DNA from 2 places in the Xanthobacter albus genome. Region 1 is predicted to be linked to the other one. Evidence: riboswitches for the same ligand, from Rfam matches in the RefSeq annotation. Region 1 holds a riboswitch; the other holds the start of a gene.
What was found. Region 1 has a riboswitch for S-adenosylmethionine ahead of V5F75_RS11710 (homoserine O-succinyltransferase). Riboswitches for the same ligand answer to the same signal wherever they lie in the genome.
Positions count from the first base shown of each region.

Region 2: it holds a riboswitch for S-adenosylmethionine, as region 1 does, so the genes downstream of both, V5F75_RS08695 (O-succinylhomoserine sulfhydrylase) here and V5F75_RS11710 (homoserine O-succinyltransferase) in region 1, are expected to answer to the same signal.

Region 1 covers NZ_CM195532.1:2,642,598-2,646,677, forward strand. The annotation lists gene V5F75_RS11705 (sensor domain-containing diguanylate cyclase) at 1-590, opposite strand, end outside; gene V5F75_RS11710 (homoserine O-succinyltransferase) at 895-1,818, opposite strand; SAM-I-IV-variant riboswitch at 1,856-1,968, opposite strand; gene V5F75_RS11715 (M23 family metallopeptidase) at 2,018-3,154, opposite strand; gene tam (trans-aconitate 2-methyltransferase) at 3,285-4,061, shown strand.
Region 2 covers NZ_CM195532.1:1,941,490-1,945,569, forward strand. The annotation lists gene kdsA (3-deoxy-8-phosphooctulonate synthase) at 1-567, shown strand, start outside; gene V5F75_RS08690 (3-deoxy-manno-octulosonate cytidylyltransferase) at 637-1,440, shown strand; gene V5F75_RS08695 (O-succinylhomoserine sulfhydrylase) at 1,506-2,711, opposite strand; SAM riboswitch at 2,791-2,871, opposite strand; gene V5F75_RS08700 (2'-deoxycytidine 5'-triphosphate deaminase) at 2,949-4,070, shown strand.

The DNA of each region.
Region 1 (4,080 bases):
TCGAAGATGCGGATGTTGCTCTCGAAGGTGCGGGCGGCCTCGGGCGAGAGGTCGGCGACCGGCAGGCCGATGATATCCTCCGGCGGCAGGCCGGCGGTGCGGGCGAACTGGCCGTTGACGCGCGTATATTGGCCCTGGCGGTTGACGACGCACAGGGCGACCGGCGCCTCCGAATAGAGCGTCCTGGGGTCGAGCAGGTTCTTTTCCTCGATGCTCTCGGCCGTGATGTCCGTGGTCACGCCGAAGAAACCGTCGGGGGCGCCGTCATCGCGGCGCACGGGCGCGCCCGAAACTTCGAGCACGCGTGGTGTTCCATCGGTATGGCGTGTGCGGTGGACGAGGTTTTCGAGAGAGCGTCCTTCGGTGACCGCGGCGAAGAGGATATTTTCGAAGTCCACCGAGCCGGCATTCGGAAGCACGGAGAAATACGGTCGCCCCAGGACTTCAGAAGGCGTCAACCCGAGGATGCTCTTGCTGGCTGAGGACGAGAAGCTGAACTCGCAGTTCTTGTTAAGCTGCCACACCCAGTATTGCGGTGCTTCCCCGGCGCGCTGCGACGGCGCCTTTTCCAAAACATTGCTTTCAGCCATGGCGAATTGAAGTCCTGCCGCCCATGCTCCAACTTAGTTGGAAATCAAAACAACTTCATTATATCTTTGTGCACAGTTACCGTAAAAACTCTAGGTTGGCTATCCAGGCTTGTCAATGTATACTTCCTGACCCATTTTTTGTGTTGATGGCAATCCGATACCGTGGCGACGCCGGGTGGAGACCTCCCTGCTGGCGCGTTTTCCGTTCGCACCGGCTCACGGATAACGCGCCAGACTCTTAAGTTTACGCATTTTCTTCACGCGAAGCGGTGTCCGCTTCGCTTGAAAATGCTCCAATGGATGCTCACGCCCGGCGGCCGATGCGCTCCATCTCGAACGGCGTCGTCTGGTATATCTCATTGATCCAGTTGGCGAACAGCAGATGGGCATGGCCGCGCCAGCGGTTCTCCGGGGGGATGCCGGGATCGTCATTGGTGAAATAGTGGGCCGGCAGGGGCGTCGCCGGGTCCTTGGCGGCATCGCGGGCGTATTCGGCGGCGAGCGTGCCGGCGTCATATTCCAGGTGGTTGAACATGTGCAGGGCGCCGTGGCGGGGATCGTCCAGCAGGCAGAGGCCCGCTTCCGCGCTATCGGCCAGCACGCCGAGGCCGCTGCCGGCGGGAATGTCGCCCGCCCGCGCCTCGGCCCAGCGCGAGACCGGGACGCGGAAGCTGTCCGGGAAGCCGCGCAGATAGGGCGAGGCCGGCTGGAGCATGCGGTGCCGGTAGAGGCCGAACGCCTTGCGCGGCAGCACGTGCTTCCCCACGCCGTGGAAGTGATACACGGCGGCAAGGGCCGCCCAGCATATGGTGAAGGTGCGGTGCACGTGGGTTTGCGTCCAGTCGAACACGCGGGCGAGCTCGTCCCAGTAGGAAACCTCGGAGAAGGGCAGGTGCTCCACCGGCGCGCCGGTCACCACCAGCCCGTCGAAGCGCGCGTCGCGCACCTCGGCCCAGGGGCGGTAGAAGGCGGACATGTGGTCTTCGGGCGTGTTGCGCGAGACGTGATCGGTGATGCGCACCAGCGTCAGCTCCACCTGCAGCGGGGTGGCGCCCAGGAGGCGGGCGATCTGCACCTCGGCGGTGATCTTGTCCGGCATCAGGTTGAGCAGCGCGATGCGCAACGGGCGGATGTCCTGCCGCACCGCATCGCCTTCGCTCATCACCATCACGCCCTCGGCTTCGAGCGTGCGGCGGGCGGGCAGGAGATCGGGGATCTTGATGGGCACGGCGTCGTCCTCGGCTCGGGGGACTGACGCTCGGTGGCTTGATCCGTTGGTTTGCCGGCTCGGCCACATCCTCTCCCTGGAAGGAAGAGTACCACCTTGCCCGGATCGGCAGGTTGGTGTTGGGCGTCGCCCCAACTCTTGATGTGAGGCCGTCTCTACCCCGGCGCGTCACGCTTGGCAATGGCGCCCGCGCCGTCGCCTATTCGTAGGTGGCGATGCCGCCCTCCAGCGGATAGGCCGATCTCACCGCCTCGGAGGTCTTCTCCATGTCGAGCCCCTCCTCGCTCACCTTATTGATGCGGCCGGTGAGGGTGTAGGCCGGAAACACGAACGGCACGGCATTGCCGGTGACGAAATCGGGCCGGTCCACCAGGCCGAAGTGCAGGTGCGGCGCGGCCGAGTTGCCGGAGGAGCCGATCTCGCCCAGCTTCTCGCCGGCCTTGAGAATCGTGCCCGGCCTCGCCTCCAGGCTGCCCTGCTTCAGGTGGCCGTAGAAGGCATAGACATCCGGCGCGATGCGCTGGAGCACGAAATTGCCGCCGAGATCGAGGGGCGCGTGCAGGCCGCCGATGGGCCGGTGCGGCATGGCGTCGGCGATCCCGTCGACCGCCGCCACCACCTCGCCCTCCGCCACCGCCAGCACGGCGTTTCCGAACGAGGGATAGTGCACGTTGTCGCTGCCGCTGCCGGAGAAGGGCCGGTCGTTTTCCAGCCGGATGAAGTCGATGGCGTAGGTTTCCGAGGCGGCGATGCGGGTGCCGGCGGCATAGCGGGCGCTGCGGTGCACGTTCGGCGTGCAGCACCCATTGAACGCCACCCAGCCCGCGCCGCGTACCGGCGGGCGGATGGCGATGGGGCGCGTGGTCCGCACCTTCACGTCGGGCCCGTCCATCGGCTCGCCGGTCAGCAGGGCGCGCACGGCGCCGTCGGCTTCCGGGGCGGAGGCGAGGATGCGGTGGGTGAGGTGCTCCGGCACCGGCCCGCCTTCGAGCGCGAGGTCGATCTCGATGATCGTGGCGCTGTTGGCCGGAAGGGTGCGCAGCTTGCTCCGGTCCAGGATGTAGCTGGTGGATTCGGCGAGCGCCGGCTGGGCGAAGCGGCCCAGCTCGCGCCCGGAGGAATCGAGGACCTCGATGGAGTTCACGGTGACCGGCACCGGGAAGGTGTTCACCACCAGCAGGTCATACTCCACATGGAGCTTTCCGTCGTCCGCGGGCACCCAGCTCGCCTCCTGGAGGGGCGTGACGACGAGCGCGGTCGATTCGGGGCGCAGGCCCTCGGCGTGGAGGGGAAGGGCGGCCAGGAGCAGGAGAGCGGCGAGCGCGGCTCGAAGCATCGGGGCGGGACTCCGCAGGCAGGGGCGAGGGTGAACCATAGCCCCGCTCACGTCACTGCGATAGTGAGCGGAGGCGCGTTCCCGTGCGGCGGGTGCTAATGTGACGTTTCGACCTTGCGAGGAGACCCACATGGCCGAATGGAACGTTCGCCAGTATCTGAAGTTCGAGGATGAGCGCACCCGGCCGGCGCGCGATCTCCTGGCGCAGGTTCCGCTCGCGCGGGCGGCTTTCGTGGTGGATCTCGGCTGCGGGCCGGGCAACTCCACCGAGCTGCTTGCCGCCCGCTTCCCCGATGCGCAGATCCTGGGCCTCGACACCTCCCCCGACATGCTGGAGGCGGCCCGCAAGCGCCTGCCGGCGGCGCGCTTCGAGGCAGGAGACGCCGCCTCCTTCACCCTGCCGCGCCCGGCCGATCTCATCTTCGCAAACGCCGTGCTGCAATGGGTGCCGGACCATGAGGCGGTCTTCCCCCGGCTGCTCTCGCTGCTCGCCCCCGGCGGGGTGCTGGCGGTGCAGATGCCGGACAATCTCGATGAGCCCTCCCATGTCGCCATGCGGGAGACGGCCATGATGGGCCCCTGGGCCGGCCGGCTGCGCAACGCCATCGCGGGGCGCACCACCCTGCCGCCGCCCGGCGCCTATTACGACCTCATGATCGGCGCGGCGGCGCGGGTGGACGTGTGGCACACCATCTACAATCATCCGCTCGACGGGCCCGCCGCCATCGTGGAGTGGGTGAAGGGCACCGGCCTTCGGCCCTTCATCGACCCCCTGGTGGGCGACGAGAAGGCCCAGTTCCTGGAGGAATACCGCCAGCGCCTGGTGGCGCCCTATCCGGAGCAGCGGGACGGCAAGGTGCTCCTCGCCTTCCCGCGGCTGTTCATCGTCGCGCGGCGGGCCGGCTGAGGCCGGCGCCGCTTTCCTC
Region 2 (4,080 bases), 700 kb from region 1:
ACCGACATCCACGACATCGAGCAGGCGCGCACCGCGGGCAGGGTGGTGGACATCCTCCAGATCCCCGCCTTCCTCTGCCGCCAGACCGACCTGCTGCTGGCGGCGGGCGAGACCGGCGCCGCGGTGAACGTGAAGAAGGGCCAGTTCCTGGCGCCGTGGGACATGGCGAACGTGGCCGAGAAGATCGCCTCCACCGGCAACGGGCGCATCCTGCTGTGCGATCGCGGCACCTCGTTCGGCTACAACGCCCTCGTCAGCGATTTCCGCGGCCTGCCCATCATGGCCGAGACCGGCTACCCGGTGGTGTTCGATGCCACCCATTCGGTGCAGGAGCCGGGCGGGCGGGGCGGCTCTTCCGGCGGCAAGCGGGCGTTCGCGCCGGCGCTCGCCCGCGCCGCGCTTGCGGTGGGCGTGGGCGCGGTGTTCGCCGAGGCCCACGACGACCCGGACCACGCCCCGTCCGACGGCCCCAACATGCTGCCGCTCGAATGGATCGGCCCGCTGCTGCGCGACCTGACGGCGCTCGACGCTATCGCCAAGAACCGGGCCCTTTCCGCCGCCTTCTGAGGGCGCCGGGCCGCATCGGGCCTGCCCCTTCCCGGCGCGGCCGCGCTTTCTTTCCCCGACAGGTGCAGCATGAGTGACGTGGCGATCATCATCCCGGCGCGCTACGCGTCGAGCCGCTATCCCGGCAAGCCGCTGGCGACCCTGAAGGGCGCGACCGGCATCGACCGCACCCTGGTGGAGCGCTCCATCCTGGCCGCCCGCGCGGGAGCCGAGGGCGCACCGGTCTACGTGGCCACCGACGATGCGCGAATCGCGGCCGAGGCCGAGCGCCTCTCCACCCCGGTCATCATGACCGACCCCGCCTGCCGCAACGGCACGGAGCGGGTGGCCCAGGCGGTGGCGCGGGCCGGCATCGATGCCGAGATCATCGTGAACCTGCAGGGCGATGCGCCGCTCACCCCGCCCCATTTCGTCACCGCCTTGGCGAAGGCCATGCGCGATGTGCCCAGGCGCCAGGTGGCGACGCCGGTGCTGCGCTGCGACGAGGAGAGCCTGGAGCATTTCCTGGCCGATCGCCGCGCCGGCCGCGTGGGCGCCACCACGGTGGTGTTCGACCGGGCCGGAAACGCGCTCTATTTCTCGAAGGAGGTCATTCCCTTCACCAATGGCAAGGCCAGGGTGGAGGGAGTGGTGCCGGTGTTCCACCACGTGGGGCTCTACGCCTACCGGCGCGGCGCGCTCGATGCCTATGCCGGCATGGAGCCGGGCGTGCTGGAGGCGCTGGAAGGGCTGGAGCAGCTGCGCTTCCTGGAGCACGGCGTGCCCATCGCCACGGTGGAGGTGGAGAGCCGCGGCGCCGCCTTCTGGGAGCTGAACAACCCCTCCGACGTGCCCCTGATCGAGGGCTATCTCGCCAAGATGGGCGTGGTGTGAGGCCGCGCGCGGCCTGAGGCGTGCCGCGCCCCGAAGGGCGCGGCAGTTGCCGGTCAGGCCGCTTTTCAGACCGCCTTCAGGGCTTCTGCGATGTCTGCCTCGAGGTCATCGGGGTGCTCCAGGCCCACGGAGAGGCGCAGCAGCCCGTCGCTGATGCCCATCTCGGCCCGCGCCTCGGGGGTGAAGCGCTGGTGGGTGGTGGTGGCCGGGTGGGTGATGAGGCTCTTGGCGTCGCCCAGGTTGTTGGAGATGCGGATCACCTTGAGCGCATCCATGAAGCGGAACGCGCCGTCCTTGCCACCTTCCACCACGAATGTGACGAGGGTGCCGCCGCCGCTCATCTGCCGGCGGGCGAGGGCCGCCTGGGGGTGGTCATTCCGGAAGGGATAGACGGCCTTCTCGATGCCCTTGGCCTCGGCCAGGAAATCGGCGATGCGCGCCGCGCTGGCCTGCATGCGGTCCACGCGCAGGGCCAGGGTCTCCAGGCCCTTCAGCATCACCCAGGCATTGAAGGGGGAGATGGAGGGGCCGGTCTGGCGCAGGAACACCTGCAGCTCCTCGTCCAGGAACTGGCGCGAGCACAGCACCATGCCGCCCAGGCAGCGGCCCTGGCCGTCCACATGCTTGGTGGTGGAATAGACCACCACGTCGGCGCCCAGCTCCAGGGGATGCTGGAGCAGCGGGGTGGCGAACACATTGTCCACCACCAGCCGCGCGCCCACCGAATGGGCGATCTCGGCCACCGCCGCGATGTCGATGATGTCCAGCGTGGGGTTGGTGGGGCTTTCCAGCAGGCACACGCGGGTGTTGGGGCGGATGCCGGCGCGCCAGGCGGAGACGTCGGTGCCGTCCACCAGCGTCACCTCCACGCCGAAGCGCGGCAGCAGCTCGTCGAGAATCCAGCGGCTGGAGCCGAACAGGGCGCGGGCGGCCAGCACATGGTCGCCGGCCTTCACCTGGCACAGCAGCGCCGCGTTCACGGCCGCCATGCCGGAGGCGGTGGCGCGCGCCACCTCCGCGCCCTCGATCAGCGCCATGCGCTCCTCGAACATGGCGGTGGTGGGGTTCGCGTAGCGCGAATAGACGAAGCCGGGGTCCTCGCCCTTGAAGCGCGCCTCGCAGGCGGCGGCGCTGTCGTAGACGAAGCCCTGGGTGAGGAACAGCGCCTCCGAGGTCTCGCCGAACGGCGAGCGGGTGGTGCCGGCGTGCACGAGGCGCGTTTCGGGGTGCAGGGCGCGCGTATCGAGGGCGGGACGGGAGGCCGAGGACATGGCTGTCTCCAAGGCCGAGGAGCTTTTGCGGAATGCGCGCTTGCATTGTGCGCGCGTTCGCGGCACATGCCCGGCGTCGATCCGCTCATCCCCGGCCTTTTAGCAAGTGCGTTTAACGTGGCTGCAAGCCGGCCGGCTCAAATTCACCACGAACGGATCACTAATGCCGCCGTCCCCTTGGCGTCAAGGATTTCGTTCGTTAAATCGAACGACGCGGATGGCGAAGCGGATGTGGGGATGCGCGTGGCCGATGTACTGAAGCCGGGAATCCTGCCCGCAGAAGCCATTTCGGAGCTCAAGGCCAGGGGCGCCATCGCCTGCCGCCATGCGCTCGATGTCGACCAGATCCAGCCGGCGAGCCTGGACCTGAGGCTCGGCCGCAGCGCCTGGCGGGTGCGGGCGAGCTTCCTGCCCGGCGCCGGCGTCAGCGTCCAGGAGCGGCTCGACGCCCTGGCGCTGCACAAGCTCGACCTCTCCCACGGCGCGGTGCTGGAGACGGGCTGCGTCTATCTGGTGGAGCTGTTCGAGCGCATGAAGCTGCCGGCGGACCTCGCGGCGGCGGCCAACCCCAAGAGCTCCACCGGCCGGCTCGACGTGTTCGTGCGCGTCATCACCGATGGGGCGCGGGCGTTCGACACCATCCCCGCGGGCTACAAGGGGCCGCTCTACCTGGAAATCTCGCCGCGCACCTTCCCCATCCTGGTGCGCACCGGCTCGCGCCTGTCGCAGGTGCGGTTCCGGCGCGGCGTGGCGCGCCTGTCCGATCTGGAGCTCCTGAACCTCCAGGCGGCGGAATGCCTCGTGGATGCGCCCCATCCGGATGTGGCGGCCGGCGGCATCGCCCTCGGCGTCGATCTCGCGGGCGATGCCCTCGCCGGGCTCCAGGGCTTCCGCGCCAAGAAGCACACCGGCGTCATCGACGTGGACCAGTCCGGCGTGCTCGACGTGGAGGATTTCTGGGAGCCGATCCGCGTGCGCGGCGACGGGCGCGCCCTGGTGCTGGACCCCGACGCCTTCTACATCCTCGCCTCCCGCGAGGCGGTGCACGTGCCGCCGGACTATGCGGCGGAGATGGTGCCGTTCGATCCGCTGGTGGGCGAGTTCCGGGTGCATTACGCCGGCTTCTTCGATCCCGGCTTCGGCAGCGCCGCCGCCGGCGGGCGCGGCGCCCGCGCGGTGCTGGAGGTGCGCTCGCGCGAGGTGCCCTTCATCCTGGAGCACGGGCAGACCGTGGGCCGGCTCGTCTACGAGCGCATGGCGGCTCGCCCCGGCACCCTCTACGGCGCCGACATGCGCTCCCACTACCAGGGCCAGGGGCTGAAGCTCTCCAAGCATTTCCACCCGTTCACGGGCAGGTAGCCCGCGCGCC